Regions from separate parts of the Gordonia sp. NPDC058843 genome, predicted to be linked through region 2. Evidence: predicted binding sites of a transcription regulator. Region 2 holds the regulator's gene; each other region holds the start of a gene.
What was found. Region 2 encodes LexA, which represses DNA repair genes until DNA is damaged. Its sites were predicted from a motif close to CGAACANNTGTTCG; they were not measured.

Region 1 (5,705 bases), 200 kb from region 2:
CCTACGCGTGACCCGCCCGGAATTCGCCGGCGAGCACCTCGAGTGGTACGGCGCGCCCGAGGGGTGCCTGGCTTTCCGTCGCTCCGAGGGCCGGCTGGTCTGCGCATTGAACACCGGCGAGGTTCCGGTCCCCCTCCCGCCCGGCGAATTGCTGCTCGTCAGTTCACCTCTCGTCGACGGCATGCTCGCGCCAGACGCGGCGGCATGGCTGGTGTGAATCGAGAGCAGCTGGCGAGAGCCAGTGGTTCGATTCAGTAGTCGCGGTACACACCTCGCGCCGCCGGTGCCTAGAAGGGCGGCGGGTTGGCGTCGTCCCAGCGCTTCTGGGCACGTTGTTGTCGGCGAAGATGTTTGTCGCGCACCGTCTCCAACCTCGCCCGTGCCGGGTGATGGGGTGGGCGCCGCGGGGTGAGTCGGTTGAACAGGTCCCGCCCGCTGAAGGCGTTGCCGACGAACATGTGCCCGGTGGGTGTGGTGAACCAGGCGGTGAACAATTCGTCTTGGTGGTCCTGCCAGCTGGTGAAGGTCTTGATGCGGTGATGAAACCGGCACAGCGGCTTCAGATTGCGCGCATCGGTCGGGCCGCCACGACGCGGATCGGCGTGGTCGAACGGATCGGTGTGGTCGAGATCGATCTGCCACACCGGCGCATTGCAACCCGGGAAGGTGCAGCACAGTTCGCCCGCACGCACCAGCGCTTGGAGCTTCTTCGACGGGGCGTACCGGGTCGCCGAACTGTCGGGGGCTGATGCCGGTGCCGGTGGGGCGTCGGGCTCGGCGGGGGTGGGGTGGATGTAGGTGCGACGGGCCTCGGCGAGCAGCTGCCGAGCGGTGTCCGCATCGACGATGCCGTGGCGGTCGAGAAACGCGGGATCGTCGTCGAGACCGATCAGCGTCGACAGATTCACCACGATGTGGAAGGTCGCACACGGAGCGGATGATGTCGCCGGCGGGACATCTGGTGTCAGCGGTTCGGTCACAACCGTTTCGGCGAGCAGCGTTCGAGCGGTGTCCGTGTCGGTGTCGGCGCTAACCGCGTCGAGGTCCGCCAGATCATCGGCGTCGATGCCGGCTGGGGCGGTGTCGGCCGCGGCTGGTCGGCAGTCGTCGCACCGGCAGGTGAGGGCGGCTTCGCCCCGGGCGAGTGCTTTGAGAGCGTCGGCGCGACGCTGAGAGAAGGTGCGCGGGTCGCCTGTGTGCACCTCGGTGGCCATCGACGACAAGCGGGCATCAAACTGCGCAGCGTCCGCGATCGGCAGCGTGCCGGAGATCCGGGACTGACCGGGCGTGAACCGATCCGGGGTGACCGTCACCTTGCGATCAGACTTCACCCGCTCCTTGCGTCGACGGACCGCGTCGGGCGCCCACTTGGCGACGATGGCGTCGACCATGGCGGTGAACCGTGCCGTGGACATCGGTGCGCGCGCGAAGATCGCCTCGGCCAGATGGACGTCCACTGTCTGCATCTCATCGACGTCGGTGATGAGGTCGGTGCGCTTGAGTGCAATGAGGAAGCGGCGCTTGTCGATTCGGCCGCACGCCAGGGCGTGCCCGGTGAACGCGAGCCGGTAACGCAGCGCGTCACCGGCTTCGATGAGATCTTTCGCCTCGGCCGGTGTGACGGTGAGAGTGGCGCCGACTTCGGCGATGGCCTGCTCGAGACCGTTCGGACCGAACCGCTCGTACGGTTTTTCGCCCGCGGCCACCCGGGCCGACAGGTTCTCGAACGCTTCGATGGAGTCGAGTTCACCGCTGTGCACCTCGGCCCGCTGTTGGGCGTAGTCCATCTCACGCTCATCGTGAATGAGACTGGCAACAACCATCATCCGATGCGCCGACGCTGCGGCGAGGCCGGCACAGTGACTCAAGACCTCGACAAGTTCAGAAGCGGACAGTTCATGGTCGGGACGAAGACGCGGTTCGACCGAATGCTGTGACGGGTCCACCGATGTAGCGGATCCGGCCCCCGATGACATGCCTCCACAATACTCGAATATACGTTCGAGTCAAGGGTCGACAAGTTGATGATGCGGACACGGCGCGACGGGTTGAGCGCACAACAGGGTCGATGGGTTCATTTGCCCATGGCCGCCCATCCGACCGCCTGCACCGCCCGAAATGTTCGACGGTCGGGAATGGGTGTTGGTCTCGTCGACCGGGCCAAGGCACCAACTAGTTCAGGACGGTGACCGCCAGGTCGCGGTGGCGCCGCTGGTACACCGACCCGAAGCGTGCGTCGATCCGAATCCACGCCGCGGACATGCGGATCCGTACCGGTTCGTCGGCCGCGATCGCGTCCGTGGCCGAGGTCTCGGTGACCGCGCGTCCGGCGTCGTCTCGGATGAAGCCCATTCCGGTGACGGCGAAGACCGATCGCATGCTCACCGCGGCCCGTAGCGCGCCCTCCTCAGACGTCACCTCGAGGACGTCCTGATCGAGCAGCCCGGTTGCGGGACCGTGCCCACTCCCCTCCTCGCGCGCGACCCGTGCGCCCTCCCGGGACAGCTCGACGACGCTGCGCGCCGGCACGTCATCGATGTGCCGGTAGCCGACCGCGGCGGGAAGTGCTCCACGCCAGGCACTGTCGAGCGAGAACCCGGGATCGATCGGCGCCCCGGGATCAGCGGACTCGAGCGCCGACCGCAGCGTCGACGCGTCGCACACCAGGTCGGCGGGTGCGAGGCGGCCGGTCACCGAACGCGTCGCCAGGACGTCGAATCCGGTGTGCGCCCACAGCGCCACCAGCCCATCCGACCGCGCGGCCACCCGCACGACGGCGGCGTCGTCTAGACGTACCGCGTGGGCGAGGAACGCGAGGGCATTTGACCGGTCCGAGGAGGCGATCTCGATGAACCGCTCCATCACTTCGGCGTGCCGGACCGCGCAGTGGATTCCCCTGTGACACGGCGGAATCCCGCGAGGTACTCCTTCTGTTCCGGGGTGAGTCGGGCGATACGTTGCCCGGCGACATCGAAGGCGACGAGCTGGGTACTGGCGACGACAGCCGGACGCGACGCCGGGTCGGCGCCCGCCGCACGCACCTCGTATCCGACCGTGAAGTCGACTGCCCGTAGCCGTTCCACATACATGGTGACCTCGATCGGCCCCTCGGAATGACGCAGTTGCGCTTGATATCTCACATGCAGGTCGGCGACCAGGCAGCCGTCCCGCAGGGGCGCGGTCGGCCGGCCGTCGTAGAAGAGCCAGGGAATGCGCGCCTCCTCGAGCAGCGTCACCATCCGGGCATGGTTGATGTGCGCGTACACATCCATGTCCGACCAGCGCACCGGCACCTTGACCAGGTACCCGTCGGCGGTCGTGGTCCCGGCGTCCTCGTTGAGCACGTGCGTCATCCCCTGTCTGATCGGTCTCGCCCTGTGCGGATCGGATCGATGTCCCTCAGGCGACCGTGTGCGGCCGCCCCGGTCCAACCCTACGCACCGGGCCACCACGTCAAGCAGGCGCGATCTCCACCGGAAGACCGTTGAGGACGACGGTTCCCGACAGCGGATCCAGCAACGCGCCGTCGTTCAACTCGTTCACGTTCACACCCGGTTCGGCGGCGGCGACGGCCAGTCGGATGCCGTCGACGTCGTGACCCCACCCGTGCGGCAGAGACGCGACGCCGGGCCGGATGTCGGTGGTGATCTCGACGGGAACGGTCAGCGACCCGCCCGCGCCGCGGACCTTGGCGACGTCGGAGATCCCGAGACGGTCGGCGTCGTCGGGATGCATGAGCAGTGTGCAACGGTTGGTGCCGCCGGTGAGCGCCGGGAGATTGTGCATCCAGCTGTTGTTGGACCGCAGGTGGCGACGGCCGACCAGCAGCAGGCTGCCGTCGGCGACCGGAGCAGACTCGGCGTCGGCGGACACCGCCGCCCGCAGGCGGGCGAGATCCCCGATGAGCGTGTCCGGCGCCACTTCGACCTTGCCGGACGCCGTGCGGAGCACTCCGGGGAGTCGCGGCCGCATCGGTCCCAGGTCGATGCCGTGAGGCGCGGCCAGCACATCCGCGAACGTGAGTCCGTCGCGTGCCCCGAAGGCGTCTCCGTACGCGCCGATCCGCAACAGCATGTCCAGTCGACGCTGGTGTCCCGGCGCGTCGGGCAGCATCGCGACGAGGGAGCCGATGTCGCGACCTGCGACCGGTGAATGCGGGTCGGTGACCTCCTTGGACAGCGCCGCTGCGATGACCTGCTCGTCGACGAGCCCTGGGTCGGCATCGACGCCGGCCCCGGAGAGGCCGAGGATCAGCCGGGACACGATCTCGATCTCGTCGGGCCGGCCCGGCGGGAGCGGCAGCACGGGCGCTGAATAGCGGGCGGTGGCCCGGACGGCCAGATTGTTCAGGATGGCGTCGAAGTGCGGACTCTGCGACGGGCGCGGGGGCGGTAGGAGAACGTGCGCGTGCCGTGTCGTCTCGTTCAGGTACGGGTCGACGCAGACCACGAACTGCGCGTCGTCGAGTGCGCGCCCCAGACGGCCGCCGTTGGGTGCGGACAGCACCGGGTTGCCCGACACCGTGACCAGAGCGCGCAGCCGTCCGTCGCCGGGTGTCTGGAATTCCTCGGCCATCGCGACGGCGGGCAGCTCGCCCCCGACCTCCGCATGGCCGGACACCCGGCTGCGCCACCGTCCGGTGCGGAACCCGCGGCCGGCTCGGGCCGGGCGAGGCGACGGCGCCGTCGGCGCGAGCGGGAACATCACTCCCCCGGGCCGGTCGAAATTGCCGGTGAGAATGTTCACCACATCGATGAGCCAACTACCCAAGGTGCCGAATTGCACTGTCGTGGTGCCCATCCGGCCGTAGACGGCGGCCGACGGGGACGCGGCGATCGATCGCGCGAGATCCCGGATGTCAGCGGCCGCGACACCGCAGAACGGTGCGACCCGCTCGGGCGTGAACTCACTCAGCTCGAGTCGCAGGGCGTCGACGCCGGTGACATGTGCGGCTATCCCGCCGAGGTCGTCGGCGACGAGATCCTCGTCGAACAGGCAACAGATCACCGCGGCCAGCAAGGCGGCGTCGGTGCCGGGCCGCGGTGCGAGGTGGGTGTCGGCGAGTTTGGCCGTGCGGGTGCGTGCCGGGTCGATGACCGTGAGTCGTCCGCCGCGCCGGCGCAGCGCGGCGAGTTTGCCCGGGAAGTCGGCGGCCGTGGTGACACTGCCGTTGGAGACCACCGGGTTCGCTCCGATGACCACGAGGTGGTCGGTGCGGTCGAGATCCGGGACGGCGAACGTTCCCGCATGACCGACCAGATAACCGGTGGCCGCCTGCTTCGGCATCTGATCGAGCGTGCTGGCGCTGAACACGTTGCGGGTCCCGAGCGCGCGGATGAGCAGCGGCGCGTACATCGTGCCCGCGACAGTGTGCGCGGACGGGTTGCCGAGGTAGAAACCGATCGACTCGCCACCGGAGGTCGCGATCACCTCACCGAGACCGTCGACGGCCGCCGCGAGCGCTGTGTCCCAATCGGTCTCGACGAGCCGGCCGCCGCGTCGGATGAGCGGTCGTTCGAGTCGATCAGGGTCGTTGTCGAGCTGCGCGAAACTCGCGCCTTTCGGACAGAGGTATCCGCCGCTGAACACATCCTCGGCGTCGCCTCGTGCCCCGGTGACGATCTCGCGGCCGGTCGTGGAGTCCAGGTCGATACTGAGGGTCAGACCGCAGGTGGCCTCGCAGAGTGGGCAGATGCGCGGCGCTG
Region 2 (5,705 bases):
CACCGCGATCATCGCGCGGCAACTGGGCATCCCGTGTGTGGTGGCAGTCGCCGATCTCGCCGAGATCGAATCCGGCACAACCATTCTCGTCGACGGGACGACCGGGCGGATCGAAGTGGAGCCCGACACGGAGACAGCCCGGACGCGCGTCGACGAGGACCGGCGGCACGCCGAAGTCGTCGCCGGCTGGACGGGCCCGGGCCACACCGCCGACGGTGCTCCGGTCTCGGTGCTCGCCAACGTCGCCGACGGATCGTCGGCAAGGGCCGCGGCCGGCCACCCCGTCGAGGGTGTCGGACTCTTCCGCACCGAACTCGCGTTCCTCGAACGCGCCGACGAACCGACGGTCGACGAGCAGGCTGCGATCTACCGTGAGGTCCTCGACGCGTTCGACGGACAGAAGGTGGTGATCCGCACCCTCGACGCCGGGTCCGACAAACCCCTCCGTTTCGTGACGCATCCCGACGAATCCAATCCCGCGCTCGGTGTCCGAGGGGATCGGATCGCGCTCGCACATCCCGAGATCCGTACGCATCAACTCGATGCGATCGCGCGGGCCGCAGAGGGTGTCGAGGTCGCGCCGTGGGTGATGGCGCCGATGATCGCCTCGCCGGCGGAGGCGCGCGTGTTCGCCGCGGAGGTCCGTGGCCGGGGTCTGGTGGCCGGGGTCATGATCGAGGTGCCCGCTGCGGCGATCCTGGCCGAGGCGGTCCTCGCCGAGGTGGACTTCGTGTCGATCGGCACCAACGACCTCACCCAGTACACGATGGCGGCCGACCGGATGTCGGCCGATCTCGCCGGGCTCACCGACCCGTGGCAACCCGCCGTGCTCAGCCTGATCGCCGGAGTCGCCGCCGCGGGAGTCCGTCAGGTCAAGCCGGTGGGGGTGTGCGGGGAGGCGGCCGCCGATCCGAATCTCGCCTGCGTGCTCGTCGGACTCGGGGTGACCTCGCTCTCCAGCGCGCCGGCCGCAGCGGCCGCGGTGGGAGCACGACTCGGCGAGGTGACCGCGCAGGACTGTCGCGCGGCCGCCGACGCCGCGTTGGCCACCTCCGACCCCGCCGCGGCGCGTGAGGCCGCCGCGGCAGTGCTCGACCGTTCGGTCGGTGGAGAGGTCAGACTCGCCGCATCACGGTGACGACCTTGCCGAGGATGACGGCGTCGTTACCGGGGATCGGATCGAACAGTTCGTTGTGCGGCATGAGCCAGACGTTGGCGCCCTGACGCTTGAAGGTCTTCACCGTGGCCTCGCCGTCGATCATGGCCGCGACGATGTCGCCGTTGTCGGCGACGTTCTGCTGGCGGACCACCACCCAGTCGCCGTCGCAGATGGCGGCGTCGATCATCGACTCGCCCACGACGCGCAACAGGAAGAGTGAGCCCTCGCCGACCAGTTCGCGGGGCAGCGGGAAGACGTCCTCGACGGCTTCTTCGGCGAGAATCGGACCGCCGGCCGCGATCCGTCCGAGGACCGGCACGAAGGTCGGCTCGGGCAACTGGCTCGCCGTCGGGTTCTCCGGAGTGGGCGGTTCGCTCGGGGCGATGTTGACCGCTCGGGGCCGATTCGCGTCGCGTTTGAGCAGTCCCTTGCGTTCCAGCGTCCGCAGCTGATGGGCCACCGACGACGTCGAGGCCAGGCCGACCTCGTCGCCGATCTCCCGGATGCTCGGCGGGTAGCCGCGCTCGCGTACCGAACGGCGGATCACCTCCAGGACCCCGAGTTGCCGCGGGGTGAGTGAGGCCTCGGCGGCGGCGACGTCGATCGGGGCCTCGGTGTCGGCGCCCCGCGCTCGGCCGCGCCTATCGCCGGTGTCACTCATGTTCGGTTCCTCTCGTCTTTCGGAACGTGCAGGTAGATGGCCCGTGGGATGTCTCAGCCGCGTCCGAGCCTAGCGGAGTGCGGGCATCACCTCAAACATTTGTTCGATGTGTCGCGAGACTTTGTCGGTGCGCCGTGCTACAAATTCGAACATCAGTGCATCGAACACCTGATCGAAGTTCGAACACCGAACAACCGCACACCCAGCACACCAGAACTCCCGGAGGGCACCATGCGCACCGCCACTCTCGTCGCTCCCGTCCACGCCGAACGCCCCGTCGTCACCCGGGCGAGCACCGATCGCGCCGATCGTGTCCGGACCCGGGCCCCGCTCTCCGACGGCACCAGGCCGGTGGACACCCGGCCCTCCGGCAACCGGCCGGCGGGTGGCTCATCGCCGCTCACCCCACGCCTGGGTGGCACGCACTGCGGTTCGCCGATGGGGGCGAGGGGCCGGGGCCCGGTCGCGCCGAATGCGGCGGTGTTCCGTCGCCGTCGCCGCACCGCGGTCGCCGTCCTCGCCGGCGTCGGGCTGGCGTTCGTCGTGTGGGTCTTCGGTGTCGTCGGGCAGAACTACTCGGACTCGATGACGCCTGCCGCGGTGAGCGCGGAGGTCGTCCACGTCCGCTCGGGGGATTCGCTCAGCACGATCGCCGGCCGGGTGGCGCCCGAGATGCCGCGTGAGGTCGTGATCGACGAGATCGTCGCGATGAACGATCTGCCTTCGAGCGCGCTGCAGGTGGGCCAGCCCCTGCTCACCCCCCGGTACCGCTGAGGCCGGGCGGTATCCTCGGTGTCACAGGGGCCGGCCGAGAAGCGGCGGGGCGCACGGTTTCACTGCGCTCCAGCGTCCCGAGACCTGCGTGAGGACACGATGCGCTGCCCCTTCTGCAAGAACGACGACACCAAGGTCATCGACTCGCGTGTCGCAGATGAAGGGCAGGCCATCCGACGCCGTCGCTCCTGCGTGGAGTGCGGGCGCAGATTCTCGACGGTGGAAAGTGCCGTACTGGCCGTGGTCAAACGCAACGGGGTCACCGAGCCGTTCAGTCGGGAGAAGGTGATGCGCGGTGTGCGGCGTGCATGCCAGGGCCGCCACGTCGCCGAGGACGCGCTCGCGCAGCTGGCCCAGCAGGTCGAGGACACGGTGCGCGCCAGCGGCTCGGCCGAGATCCCCAGCAACGAGGTCGGTCTGGCGATCCTGGGTCCGCTCCGCGATCTCGACGAAGTGGCGTATCTGCGTTTCGCCTCGGTGTACCGGTCGTTCGACTCCGTCGAGGACTTCCAGCGAGAGATCGACGACCTGAAGTCGGCATCGGCATCGACATCGGGTGATGCGCGCACCGAGACCGTCTCAGCCGAGCCCGTCCAGAGCTCGTAGGACCCGTTTCTCCGACACCGGAAACGCCGTACCGAGACGCTGGGCGAACAGGCCGACGCGTAGTTCCTCGACGAGCCATTGCGCCTCGTCGTCGACGATGGCCCGCCGGTGCTCGGGCACCTGCTCGAGGCGCTGCGCCCAGCGTTCGACGACCCGATCGACGACCCCCACCCCGGCCTGGTCTCGCGACGCCGACGCCGGCAGTGCTTCCAGTCGCGCCTGTGCACCTTCGAGGTAGCGCGGCACGTTCTCCAGATGTCGACGAGCGGTGGCCGCGACGAACCCGTCGAACACCAGGTGATCGATCTGTTCGGCGACGTCGTCGGCGGCCAGTGAACCGGCGTGCCGGTCGATGGCGGCCCGGACCGGCGCCATCCGTTCGAGCGCCGCGACGGCCAGCGTGAAGTAGTCCGGTGCGGCTTCGGTGACGCGCGGACGAATCCGCTCGAGGAATGCCGAGAACGCCTGTGGCGAGCGAACAGTCGTCAGCTCGGCGTCGTCGACGCCGGTGACGGTGTCTCGGATGGCCCGTCGCGTGCAGTCGGCGAGCAGCGCCTCGGTGTCCGCATACGGGCTCTGGCTCAGGGCGAGTCGAACAGCGGGAGTGAGCGATCCGGCGATCCGTTTGTGCAGCGGGGGTACCGCCAGATCGAGAAGTGCGATGATCCCGCGTCGATGTAGACGGTCGCGGGTGTCGGGGGTGGCCGCGTCGACGACGATGACGCCCCGCGCGTGGCCCTTGTCGTCGGACACCGCATCGATCGTCGGATACCGCGTCAGCCGCTGTCCCGCGACGTCGACCGTTCGCTCGTCGGCGAGCGTGCCGATCCCATCGGCGGTCCAGGTCCGGTACAGCGTGCGCGACACCGTCTTCGGTGCAGCGGGCGTGCCGGTCTGTTGCAGCTCGGGTAGCGAGTCGGCGCGGGCGACGATCTGTCCGGCGTCGTCGGCGACCGCGAAGTGCATGCGCAGGTGCGGCGGTATCCGGTCGGCGTCGAAATCGGCCGCGGAGATTCTCATCCCGGTGATCGCCGAGAGCTCACGGGCCAGCCCGACGGCCAGGGGCTCCTTGCGCGGGGTGAGCCGGCCGAGGGCGAGCTCGGCGAAGCGCTGTGCGGGGGACATGCTCTTGCGAAGTTGCTTCGGAAGTGACTTGACCAGCGCGGTGGCCAGTTCGGCGCGCATGCCGGGCACCGACCAGTCGAAGCCGGCCGGCCGCACGTGGGGGAGCAGGGCCTGTGGGATCACGACGGTGACCCCGTCGTCGGGTGTGCCGGGTTCGAAGCGATAGCGCAGTTCGAGTCGGGTGTCGCCCTGCTGCCAGGCGCCGGGATAGTCGGTGGGCGCCACCTCGGTGCCCCCCGTGACGTCCTCCGGCCGCAGATCCAGTAGCTCGGGTTCGGCGCGGCGGGCCTTCTTCCACCAGGTGTCGAAGTGACGGGCGGAGGTGACGTCCGACGGGAGTCGCCGGTCGTAGAACTCGAAGAGCTGGTCCTCGGTGATCACGAGTCCCCGAGTGCGCGTGCGGTTCTCGACGTCCGAGGCGGCGTCGAGAAGCCTGCGGTTGCGTTCGAAGAACGCGTGTTGCGTCCGCCAGTCGCCTTCGACGAGTGCGTGCCGGATGAACAGTTCGCGCGAGACCTCGGGGTCGATGGGGCCGTAGTCGACGCGCCGGCGGGCGACGAGGGGCACTCCATAGAGCGTCACGCGCTCGTAGGCCATCGCCGCCCCACGTCTGGCCGACCAGTGCGGCTCGCTGTGGGTGCGCTTGACCAGGTCGCCGGCGAGGCGCTCGGCCCACAGCGGGTCGATCCCGGCGACGGTGTGCGCGAAGAGCCGCGACGTCTCGAGGACCTCGGCGGCCATGATGAAGGCGGGCGGCTTCTTGGCCAGCGGCGAGGCGGGGAAGATGAGCAGCGTGGTGTTGCGTGCACCGGTGAACTCACGGCCCTCGGTGTTGCGGGCGGCGATGTTGCTCAACAGCCCGGACAGGATGGCCCGATGGACGGCGTCTGCGTCGAGTTCGGTCGCCGCAACCGACCAATCGAGGTCCTTGACGATCTCGGTCAGCTGCCGATGTAGGTCCTGCCACTCCCGGATGCGCAGGAAATGCAGGTATTCCCGCTCGCACATACGGCGAAAGCGGCTGCCGGACAGCTCTTTACGTTGTTCACCGAGATAGCGCCACAACTCCACATAGGAGAGGAAGTCCGACTGGGGGACGGCGAACCGCCGGTGCTGGGCGTCGGCGGCCTCCCGGTGTTCGGCCGGGCGTTCGCGGGGATCGGGGAGCGACATCGCGGCGGCGATCACGAGAAGGTGGTCGAGACAACCGAGCTCGTGCCCGGCGATGAGCATCCGGGCGACGCGGGGATCGACCGGGATCCTCGACATCGACCGGCCGATCGGGGTGAGCCGTGGGGCACCGCCCTCGCGCGGGAGGGTGATGGCGCCGAGTTCGGTCAGCACGCCCAACCCGTCGCGGATCGCGCGCTCGTCGGGCGG
Region 3 (5,705 bases), on a different contig from region 2:
TCACCAGGGTCTGGTTCTCGACGGTGACCGCGTTGACGACGAGCCGACCGGCCTCCGACAACGACGACCAGGCGTGGGAGAGGATCTCCTCGTCGAGTCCGCCGCCGATGAAGATCGCATTCGGTCGGGGGGCATCGGACAGTTCGTCCGGCGCCGGCCCCCGCACCGAGAGGCGGTGCGCCACACCGTGACGGGCGGCGTTGCGCCGCAACCGATCAGCGCGATCCGGGTCCCGTTCGAAGGCGACTGCGGTCCCGCGGTCGTCGGCGCGCAACCATTCGATCGACACGCTTCCCGACCCGGCCCCGATGTCCCAGAGGACCTGCGCGCCGGCCGGTTCGAGCGCGCACACGGTGAGAGTGCGAATCGTCGACTTGGTGATCTGGCCGTCGTGCTCGTAGTCATCATCCGGCCGGCCGGGCAGCCGACTGCGGTGGGGTCCGACGCACTCGACGGCGACGATGTTGAGCGCATCCCCGGCCCGGCGGCTCCAGGACTCCGCCGTATCGGTGGCGATCTGCTCGGCAGGACCACCGAGCTGCTCCAGAACGGTCATCGTCGACGCACCGAATGCGGCGTCGACGAGCAGTCCGGCCACCGCCGCGGGAGTGGTCTCGTCACGGCTGAGGATCAGCACGCGAGCTCCGTCGGTGACCTCGCCGAGCACGATCGGGGGTTCGGTGCGCACGGCGCTGACGATCCGGGTCGTCGCCAGGTCCCACCCGAGGCGGGCGCAGGCCAGACTCGCGCTCGACACGGCTGGATACACCCGCACGCGGTCCGCACCGACGCGGGAGACGATGCTCGCACCGACACCGTGGAACATCGGGTCGCCGCTCGCGAGGATGTGAACGGTGTCCGCCTGGCCGCCGTCGACGATACCCTCGGCGACGACCCCCTTCTCGACCACTTCGGTCAGGTGCTCCGACATCGGCGAGCGCCACGGCCGGAGTTGCGCGCCCAGCTCCGGTGCAGCGCCGTCGAGGAGCGCCAGTTGCCTTGCGGCGCCGTAGATCACCCGTGCGCTGCGGAGCTCGTCACGCACGGTGTCACCGAGACCGGACCATCCATCGGCACCGATGCCGACCACCACGAACCCGAGTGCAGGGCCGGACGACGAGACAGGGCCGGACGACGAGACAGGGCCGTCGCGGGTGGTCATCGGGGAAGTCTCCGCCACACGGCGCGTGGCAGGAGGCGCATGCCGAAGAACAAGGGGCGCAGCGCGCCCGGGACCCAGACCTCGCCACGACCCCTGCGGTAGGCACGCGCCACCGCGTCGGCGACCTGCTCGGCATTCCTCGACAACGGCGCCGGTTTCACCCCGGACTCCATCAGGTCGCGGGTCATCGCGCCGACCACGAAACCGGGGCGGGCCAGCAACAGGCGAGCACCGGTGCCGTGCAAGGCATCTGCGAGACCACTCGCGAAGCCGTCGAGTCCGGCTTTGGTGGAGCCGTAGACGTAGTTGGCGCGGCGAACGCGGATACCGGCGACCGAGGAGAAGACGATAAGCGTCCCGAAGCCTTGCGCGCGCAGGACGGAGGCGAGCGGCGTCAGCACGCTGATGTGCGCGTAGTAGTCGGTGTGGGCGATCTGAAGTGCATGTGCCACATCGGTTTCGGCTCGGGCCTGGTCGCCCAGGATGCCGAACGCGATGATCGCTGTCCCGATCGGTCCGTGCCGTTCGGCCAGCGACTCGACCAGTGCGGAATGGGTGTCGATGTCGTCCGCGTCGAACGCGACGGTGTGCACCGCCGCCGCCCCGGCATCGAGTAGGCGGGCCGACTCGCCGACCAGATCGTCGGGACGACGAGCGGCCAGGACGACGGTTCGCCCGGACGCGAGTCGCGCGGCGGTGGCGACGCCGATCTCACTGCGCCCGCCGAACAGCACGAGGGTCCCGGCCCGGTCCGAGTCCGGACGCGTTGATGCCCCCCTGTTGCGTGACGCCATGGGTAGCAGTATCGCATCGCCCCCGAGACCGAACGTGTCCGCCGTCGCGGCTAGCGTGGTGGTCATGCCCCGTACCGCAGCCGACCTCGGATCCGATGCGCTCGCGTTCCTCATCGAACGCCACCTCGGGACTCTCACCACCCTGCGCGCCGATGGCACCCCACACGCCGTCGCCGTCGGGTTCACGTGGGATCCCGACGCCGGACTGGCGCGGGTCATCACCTCCGACGGCAATCAGAAGGTCCGCAACGCCGAGCGCGGCGGCTACGCGGCCGTCACCAACGTCGACGGCCCCCGGTGGCTGACCCTCGAGGGACCCGCGACAGTGCGTCGCGAACCCGACTCCGTGCGCGAGGCCGAGCAGCGCTACGCGCAGCGCTACCGGGAGCCCAGGCCGAATCCGCGTCGCGTGGTGATCGAGATCAGCGTCACCCGGGTGCTGGGATCGGCGTCTCTGTTCAGTTAGTGTCGCGCGTCTGACGTCGGATGCTGTCCGACGTGGGCGAGGCTGTCGTCAGCGGCTTCGGCCCACACGATGGTCTCGCGTCGGTCCCCTCTATCACGAGCCGCCGACAATTCTTCTGCGCGAGGCAACCGCCAGATCAGAAGTCAGACAGCATCTTTCGCTCGCTCCGATCACTTGATCTCGTGTAGACTCGAACGTACATTCGCATCAATGGTACTCGGGGGAGGTGACCGTCATGTTCGACACCACCGTTGTCGACGATGCCGCACCCTCGCCTCGTGCGGCCGAGCTCGTCGCCGAACTCCACCGGATCATCGACGAGCTGCAGACCGTCGACCTGGGCCCGTGTACGGATACCGAGCTTGTCGAGGTCGCCGCCGACACCGAAAAAGCGATCGCCCGACTGACGTTCACCGGTGACCGGCAACTCGTCACCATCGCCGACCGCGACCTGCCCCATCGCACCGGGCACCGCAGCATCACCGCATTCATGACCCACCGACTCCGGGTATCCGACCCGATGCGCCGCAACCACCAACGCGACGCCACCGCCAGCCACCTCACCCACACCGGCGAAGCCCTCGAACCCGAACACCCCACCCTCGCCGAAGCGTTGGCTGCCGGCCGCGTCGGCACCGCACACGTCCGCGCCATCATCGACGTCCTCGACCACATCCCGAACGCTGTCGACCACGATGTGAAGATCGCGGCCGAACGACAGATGACCGAAATCGCCGAAGCCCACACCCCCGCCGACATCACCCAATTGGGTGCCCGTCTGCTCGCCCACCTCGACCCCGACGGCACCCTCACCGACCATTCCGAACGCAAAAGGCGCCGCAACCTGTGGGTCAACCGCCAACGCGCCGACGGCACCGCCAAACTCACCGGCACCCTCACCCCCGAACTCGCCGCCCGCATCACCATGCTCTTGGCCGTCTGGGCCAAACCCGGCATGAACAACCCAGGTGATCCAGATTCGCCGACCGGCTCGTTCGACGACGCCGACCCCGACCAACTCGCTGCCGCGGCCGACCGCGACGACCGCACCCCCGCTCAGATCAACCACGACGCGCTCAACGCACTTCTCAAGGCTGTCCTTGACGACGGACTGCTCGGGTCATCGCACCGCGGACTACCCGTGCAACTGATCATCAAAGCCGACCTCGACGACCTCGCCCGCGAAGCCGGACTCGCGACCACCGCCACCGGCACCCTGCTACCCATCCCCGACCTCATCGAGATGGCCACCGATGTTCAACCGTGGTTGGCGATCTTCAAGAACTCCACCGCCGTACCGCTGTACTTCGGGCGCGGCAAACGTCTCGCCACCCGCGCACAACGTCTCGTCTCCTTCGCGCGCCCCGACGGTGAGGTGTGTTCGGCGCCCGGCTGCGACCAGCCCGCCACCCACGTCGAGATCCATCACGCCCAGAAGGACTGGGCCAAGGGTGGTCTCACCAACATCGACCAGCTCGCCCCGGCCTGCCCGCGCCACAACCGCATGGTCGGTGACCAGCCCGGCCAGTACACCACCCGGATCGAACGGTCCGGCCCCGACGAAGGCCGCTGCGCCTGGCGGTTGAACGCCGAACCGGGCGCACCACCCAACCCCGAACGCCTCAACCGCCGACCCGACATACCCAAACGGTTCGCGACACACCTGCACGACATACGCGACGAGATCCACGGACCACGGACCCGGCCCGGCGATCAACCACGCCCCGAGACGCCACTTGCCCACGACGTGCGCCGCTCATGGCTGACAACCAGCCACGTCCTCGACGTGCGCCCACCCCGACCCGGACCACCCACACCCCGGCCCTCCCTCGTCGAAGCACACCTCATGGCGCTCCTCGCCACCCACTGACCCGCACCCGGGCCTGTGGGTGGCGACCGGCGAACCTCAACTCGACCGATAGACCTCGATCGAAGTCCAGCAGTCGAAACGAGGTTCACCGGTCGGAGACCACCTACAGCCGGACGAGTTCGTGCGGGCGGTTGTTGAGCGACTCGCAGCCGTCCTCGGTGACGATGACGATGTCCTCGATCCGAGCCCCCCACTCGCCGGTGACGTAGACGCCCGGCTCGACGCTGAACGCCATACCGGCCCGCAGCGGGATGTCGTTACCGCCGACGATGTAGGGCTCCTCGTGCACCGACAGCCCGATGCCGTGCCCGGTGCGGTGGATGAAGCGTTCGGCCAGGCCGCGGGACGCGAGGCGATCGCGGGCGGCGGCGTCGATCGAGGCCGCGGTCACACCGGGCCGCACCGCAGCCACGGCCGCACGCTGCGCCTCGAGCAGCGCGGCGTAGGCGTCGGCGATGTCGGCGGGCGGGTCGTCGAAGCAGTAGGTGCGCGTGGAGTCGGAGTTGTAGCCCGGCTCGACCGGACCGCCGATGTCGACGACGACGATGTCGGACCGGCCGATGACCCGGTCGGAGAACTCGTGGTGGGGATCGGCGCCGTTGGGTCCCGACCCGACGATGATGAACGCCGCCTCGGTGTGCCCCTCCTCGAGGATCGCGGCGGCGATGTCGGCGGCGACCTCGCGTTCGGTCCGGCCGGGGATCAGCCACTCCCCCATCCGTGCGTGCACACGGTCGATCGCGGCACCCGCGCGGCGGAGCGCGTCGATCTCCGCGGCGTCCTTGATCATTCGCAGTTCGCGCAGTACCTCGGTCGCCAATTGCGGTGTGGCGCCGGTGTGGCGGGCCAGCGGGATGACGTGGAGGGCGGGCATGGAGTCGGAGACCGCGATGCGTGGCTGCGCGGGCAACCCGGCCAGCGCCAGCGCGTGGGCGTCGTCACCGTCGACCCAGTCGATCACCTCGATGTCGAGATCGCCCACCGCCGACGAGGACAGCGAAGGAACCTCCAGTCGTGCGATCACCAGTCGCGCTCCGCCGGTTGCCGGAATGACGAGCGCGGTGAGGCGCTCGAAGGTCTCCGCCCGCGAACCGACCAGATACCGCAGGTCCGGCCCCGGGGCGACGACGATCGCGTCCAGACCCGCGGCGCGGGTGAGTTCGGCGGCGCGCCGGACCCGCTCGCGATACACCTCGGCGCCGAAGAGCGGAGACGCCGCCGCCCCCGACGTCGCGACCCGTGTTGCTGCGCTTCCTGATGCCATGCGTCGAACCCTACCGCCGACCTCCCGGCCCGGTCCGTGAAGCAGTCCTCCGCACGATGGTCGCCGTCAGATGACAGAGTATGGGGGTGACGGATTCGTTGATGCTGCTCGACGGCGCGAGCCTGTGGTTCCGATCGTTCTTCGCCCTG
Region 4 (5,705 bases), on a different contig from region 2:
GTTCCTGTGCGACACCCCGTGCCCGGAACCCGGTCTCGCGGACGACGCGGAACGCATCGAGCGCATCGTGGACCTCTACACCGACGACGCGGTGTGGGAGGGCGTCGGCGAGTACTACGACGGACAGTTCGGACGTGCCGAGGGCAAGCAGGCGATCCGTGAGCACTTCCAGCGCTTCTGGGGTGAGAAGCGCGACCCGGCGCTTCTTCTCAACGCGCACTACCTGACGTCGGAGCAGATCCACGTCGACGGCGACAGAGCGGAGGGGCAGTGGATTCACATGCAGCCGTGGCTCTTCGACGACGGCACTGCGCTCCTGCGGTCGAGTCGACTGAACAACGCCTTCCGTAAGGACAACGGCCGGTGGCGCATCACCCGCACCCGCACCGAGAACGTCTTCATCGCACCGCTGCCCACGGGATTCGCCGAGAGCTACCCGTCGTCGTCGGTGCTGATGGGCTGATCCGTTCGAGTGTGCGACGTTCGCGTCGGTCGGATCGCAGGCGCTGCGATTGTGTCCGTAGATCGGCCGCGACCTTGCGCAGCGACGCGCGCCGAGTCGCGTTGTAGACGAGCCCCGGCAGCGCGGTCATGGGCAGCATCGCCGATGGCGGTTGCGTCCGGTTGTAGATGTCTCCGAGTGTCGCGGCATACCCTGCTCGATCCCGTGCCCGGCGGTTGACCTCGTACTCGAGCGGCGACGGTGGGGTGCCGGACGCCAGGAAGTTCGTCCACTGATAGATCTCGACGCATTCGCGCTCGCGTCGTCTCGCCCATGCCGCGGTGGCGGTGTCGACGGCATCGGGGTCGGGGTCACCGCCTCGCAGGACGGGGGCAAGTTCTTCGCCGAGCAGGCGGCCGTATCGGTAGGCATCCCGGATGCCCTGTGCGGTGACGGGGTCCTTGAAGTGTCCGGCGTCGCCGGGCAGCGCCCAGCCCGGTCCGCTCGACCGGCGGAAGTAGGATTCGATGCCGGTGCAGGAGCGGACGCGGGAGGTCATCTCGGCGCCGTCGAGACGGCGAGCGAGTCCGGGTATCGCGGCAATTCCCGCCAGGTAGGCGTCGGTGACCTTTCGGCCGCGGAACTCCTCGTCCAAGTCGATCGGCGGCTGCAGGAGGCAGAGCGTATGACCGCCGTCGCACGGGAACGCGGTCCCGAGAAGACCGTCGACTCGCCACTGAGAGGCGATGTGGCGCTGATCGTTTCGTGGGTCCGTCCAGTACGCGAAATAGCAGGACCGGCCGCTCGGCGACGAGATCAGCGGGATCTGGGCATTCGCCTCTCGGGCCACCATGCTCTTGCGCCCGTCCGCGCCGATCACCACGGGGGCGACCGCACGATGCTCACGTTCGTCCTCGTCGACGTAGACGACGCCCGCCGCGCGGCCGTCGGCCCAGATCAACGACGTCGCCCGGCAGAGTTGCCGGAGGTCGGCGCCGGCGGTGACAGCGGTTCGTTGGAGGGCGGCGTCGAGGTGTGAGCGACGTAGACACATCGCGTAATCGATACCCGAGACCGGTGAATACGGGGTACGCCATGCGATCTCATCCAGAACGGCCTCGGCTGTCGGGAGCCGCGGCGCGCCGGCGTCCTCGACGGCAGGCAGCGCGCCGAGCGCATGGATCTCGGCCATGGTCGACGGCCACAGCAGATGAGTCGACAGGGTGTCGGACGGAAAGCGTGCCGAATCGATGACGAGAACACGTAAACCTCGTCCGGCCAGCGCGATTGCCGTCGCGGCGCCGGCGCATCGGGCACCCACGATGACGGCGTCGTATTCCTCGGTTCGCTCGCTCATCGCGAATTCTCCATCCATCGGGTGGTCACCCGGACAGATGAGACGATATCCGTGTTGCGTCTCGCCGCGGGGCGGTTTGATCCGCTCTGGGCCCGTATGTGGGCGTAGACGGCACCGATGAAGCGTGAGTACGATCCCGGCGGCAACCCCGATCCAGGGTTCGGCGGTCAACCCGATGAGGAGTCCCACGGCTCCAGCGGCCTTCGCGGTCGCGAGGTAGGGCAGAGCCCGCGGCGCTACGTGCACTTCTGCGGAGTTGTGCAGAACGAGCTCGGCTTTCGCGAAATCCGCGATGGCGATCCCCGCGTTGGCGACGATGCAGAGGACCGTCGCGATGAACAGTGCAGTGCTCATGCGGGGTGACCCGTGGCCTTCCTCCTGACCCGAAAGAACGACCCGACCCCTCTTTCGTCCTCCACGACGGCCGCCGGGCCGCAGATACTCCAGGTGCACGTGGGTCAAGACATTGCTTGCCGATCACGCCGAGATCCGCAATCCCGCAGCATGGTTGACGACGGCACTCACCCGTGTGTGCCTCGATCAGTTGCGAGCGCGGAGCCGGCGCCGGGAGGAATCGCTTGTCGACGAAGTAGCGCGGGGCGCGGAGACCGTCGCGGCCGATGAACACTATCTGCGGCGCGAGAACGTGTCGCCGATCCCTCATTGGTCCCTGTGGGAACACCGGCCGTGGTCGCCGGTGCGCGCGCTGTCGCCGAGGAGACCCGGTTGTTCGCCGACCGAATCCGCGCGAGCGCCCCGATGCGGCTGGGTGGCAGGCGGATTCACGTGATCGCACCCGGTGGTCATGGTTTGGCTGGCATCGAGGTCGCGACCACTGGTGGGAGGGTGGCGAGAATCGAGATCCGGCGCATGACTTCGAGCACCGCGGCGGAGTTGTTCTGACCGGCGGTGCTCGGAGCCTTGTGTCTAGAAGGGCGGCGGGTTGGCGTCGTTCCAGCGCTTCTCGGCGCGTTGTTGGCGTCGGAAGTCGTTGTCGCGCAGGTCGTTGAGCCTCGCCCGTGCTGGGTGATCGGGTGGCCGGCTCGGGGTGAGCCGGTTGAACAGGTCGCGTCCGCTGAAGGCGTTGCCGACGAACATGTGTCCGGTGGGTGTGGTGTACCAGGCGGTCTGGAATTCGTCTTGGTGGTCCTGCCAGCTGGTGAAGGTCTTGATTCGGTGATGAAACCGGCACAGCGGTTTCAGATTGCGCGCATTGGTCGGGCCGCCGCGACGGGGGTCGGCGTGGTCGAACGGATCGGTATGGTCGAGATCGATCTGCCAGACCGGTGCGTTGCAGCCGGGGAAGGTGCAGCACAGTTCGCCGGCACGAACCAGGGCTTGGAGCTTCTTCGATGGGGTGTACCGCGTCGTCGAAGTGTCGGCGACGGGAGCCGGTGGCGCGTCGGGCGCGGGATGGATGTAAGTGCGCCGGGCTTGGGTGAGGAGCTGCCGGGCGGTGTCGGCGTCGATGATGCCGTGGCGGTCGAGGAATGCGGGGTCGTCGTCGAGACCGATCAGGGTCGACAGGTTCACCACGATGTGGAAGGTCGCGCGCGGCGCGGGCGATGGTGAGGCGTTCGGGTCGCGGTGCTCGGCGACCACGCTGTCGGTGGACGGGTCTACGACAGGTTCCGCGGCGGCGGCTACTTCCGCATCGAGGTGTTGCGCTGAGTCGGCGTCGCCTGGGGCAGCGTCGCAGTCGTCGCACCGGCAGGCGAGAGCCGCTTCGTTGCGTGCGAGCGCTTTGAGGGCGTCGGCGCGACGCTGAGAGAAGTTTCGCGGATCGCCGGCGTGGACGGCGTTGGCCATCGACGACAGGCGGGCATCGAACTCGGCGGCGTCGGAGGCGGGCAGCGTGCCGACGATCCGGGACTGCCCGGGTGTGAACCGATCGGGGGTGACCGTCACTTTGCGATCACCCCTGACCCGCTCTTTGCGTCGGCGGATCGCGTCGGGCGCCCACTTGGCGACGATGGAGTCGACCATGGCGGTGAAGCGCGCCGTCGACATCGGCGCGCGGGCGAAGATCGCCTCGGCCAGATGGGCGTCGACGGTCTGCATCTCCTCATCGTCGGTGATGAGATCGGTGCGCTTGAGGGCGATGAGGAAGCGGCGCTTGTCGATTCGACCGCACGCCAGTGCGTGTCCGGTGAACGCAAGCCGGTAGCGCAGGGCGTCGCCGGCCTCGATGAGTTCTTTCGCCTCGGCCGGTGTCACCGTGAGAGTGGCGCCGACCTCGGCGATCGCCTGCTCGAGCCCGTTCGGGCCGAACTGCTCGTACGGGTTCTCGCCGGCCGCTACTCGTGCCGACAGGTTCTCGAAGGCTTCGATGGAGTCGAGTTCGCCGCTGTGCACCTCGGCCCGCTGCTGCGCGTAGTCCATTTCGCGTTCGTCGTGAATGAGGCTGGCAACGACCATCATTCGATGCGCGGACGCCGCTGCCAGCCCGGCGCAGTGATTCAGGACCTCGATGAGTTCAGAAGCGGAGAGTTCATGGTCGGGGCGTAGCCGTGGTTCGACCGACTCCTGTGATGGGTCCACCGATGTGGTGGATCCGGCCCCCGCCCCCGATGACATGCCTCCATCATACTCGAACACGCGTTCGAGTCAAGGGTTCTTGCTGGACCGCGGCCCGTCGACACGACGTCTGTGGCCGGTGCCCCGGTCCGGGGTGACGACGGCTGTATGTCTCTATTGTCCCGTCACCTCTCACCGGTGACGAGGCCGAGTGATTCGCACCGATCATGTAGTCCGTCCGTACCATTTTGCGGACTGACCGGTCATTGCGCGCGCAACTTGATGACCAACGTGGGACCATGCTCTGTCGGTAAGCAACTGGGGAAGGGGCGCGCATGCGTCGGATCGTGTGTGGACTGGTCGGCGTCGCCGCTCTCGGCGTGATTGCGGGATGTGCGGAGGAGAGGGCGGCTGCGCCGGAGACCGTGACCTCGACCGTCACTGCGACGCAGACCACGAGCACTTCTACCGCACCCTCCCCGAGTGGTGCTGCATATTCTTCGGCCAGCAGTGTCGAAGCCAGTGTCGATGTCGAGGCGATCCGGTCGGTGAAGCTCGAATACTTCAGCGGCGACAAGGTGGGCGACAAGCTCTTTCAGCTCAACCGACGGGGTGGCACGAGCTTTCCCGGAGTGAGTTGGACGTCGCGTTCAGAGGACGGCGACCTGGAGTCGGATGAATGCGCAGTCGTGATCGATGTGACCGGCCCGGGCGACGTCGATGAACGGTACCGGAGCGACGAGTGCAGTGGTGGGCGCAATTCCATTCAGATGCCGTCGATCACTGTGCCCGGTGACTACCGGGTCACGGTGTCGGTCACCCCGCCCGGCGGTGGACAGCCGATCGTGGCCACCGAGACCATCAAGGTCATCGGAGTCGGGCAGTAGGGCCGCGCCGACGCCTGAACCTCAGTAGATACCGCGCGAAAGCGGTTCGCCGACAGGCAGACCCAGGGCCCCCTCGGCGAACCGGGTGACCGGTCCGATCGCGGCGTCGAGCGCCTCGTCGTAGCCGTCGCGTGCCTCGCCCCAGAGTCGGCCGGACGAACCGTCGGTGGTGATCCCGATCAGTGCGATGAGCTCACCGGTGGTGGGGATGCAGATCGCCCAGACGAATCGGGTCTCGGATTCCCAACCGCGCTGTGCCGCAGTGACGTACGTCGTGGGGTCGTCAACCTGGAGATGAGACAACGCCGGGACGTCGGTGATCCGCTCGTCCGCACGAAGCGAACGCAGATACCACGTCCCGGCGTTGATCTCGACTGGTTGCATGGTCTCCAGGCTATTCTGGCGTTGACCCTTCGTGACGCCCCTCCGCAAGCTCCGGGGCTCCTCAGGGAGCGGGGGATCCGCGCCCCTCCGCAAGCTCCGGGGCTCCTCAGGGATCGAT

Region 1: ACFW3F_RS01565 (DUF222 domain-containing protein) is a predicted target of LexA. The motif match lies at 1,991-2,004, and genes of this name have one in related genera.
Region 3: ACFW3F_RS03575 (DUF222 domain-containing protein) is a predicted target of LexA. The motif match lies at 2,614-2,627, and genes of this name have one in related genera.
Region 4: ACFW3F_RS10120 (DUF222 domain-containing protein) is a predicted target of LexA. The motif match lies at 4,391-4,404, and genes of this name have one in related genera.

Annotation. Positions count from the first base shown of each region.
Region 1 is NZ_JBHYNC010000001.1:326,871-332,575, forward strand. Features, by position in the region: gene ACFW3F_RS01560 (alpha-amylase family glycosyl hydrolase) at 1-217, shown strand, start outside; gene ACFW3F_RS01565 (DUF222 domain-containing protein) at 288-1,976, opposite strand; gene ACFW3F_RS01570 (hypothetical protein) at 2,173-2,862, opposite strand; gene ACFW3F_RS01575 (acyl-CoA thioesterase) at 2,862-3,353, opposite strand; gene ACFW3F_RS01580 (molybdopterin-dependent oxidoreductase) at 3,454-5,705, opposite strand, start outside.
Region 2 is NZ_JBHYNC010000001.1:126,624-132,328, reverse strand. Features, by position in the region: gene ACFW3F_RS00625 (phosphoenolpyruvate--protein phosphotransferase) at 1-1,138, shown strand, start outside; gene lexA (transcriptional repressor LexA) at 1,116-1,820, opposite strand; gene ACFW3F_RS00615 (LysM peptidoglycan-binding domain-containing protein) at 2,052-2,594, shown strand; gene nrdR (transcriptional regulator NrdR) at 2,694-3,200, shown strand; gene hrpA (ATP-dependent RNA helicase HrpA) at 3,174-5,705, opposite strand, start outside.
Region 3 is NZ_JBHYNC010000003.1:139,031-144,735, reverse strand. Features, by position in the region: gene cbiE (precorrin-6y C5,15-methyltransferase (decarboxylating) subunit CbiE) at 1-1,162, opposite strand, end outside; gene ACFW3F_RS03585 (SDR family NAD(P)-dependent oxidoreductase) at 1,159-1,956, opposite strand; gene ACFW3F_RS03580 (PPOX class F420-dependent oxidoreductase) at 2,021-2,422, shown strand; gene ACFW3F_RS03575 (DUF222 domain-containing protein) at 2,658-4,292, shown strand; gene ACFW3F_RS03570 (M24 family metallopeptidase) at 4,396-5,556, opposite strand; gene ACFW3F_RS03565 (5'-3' exonuclease H3TH domain-containing protein) at 5,658-5,705, shown strand, end outside.
Region 4 is NZ_JBHYNC010000011.1:6,441-12,145, reverse strand. Features, by position in the region: gene ACFW3F_RS10130 (nuclear transport factor 2 family protein) at 1-463, shown strand, start outside; gene ACFW3F_RS10125 (FAD-dependent monooxygenase) at 399-2,153, opposite strand; gene ACFW3F_RS10120 (DUF222 domain-containing protein) at 2,727-4,376, opposite strand; gene ACFW3F_RS10115 (hypothetical protein) at 4,652-5,203, shown strand; gene ACFW3F_RS10110 (hypothetical protein) at 5,225-5,587, opposite strand.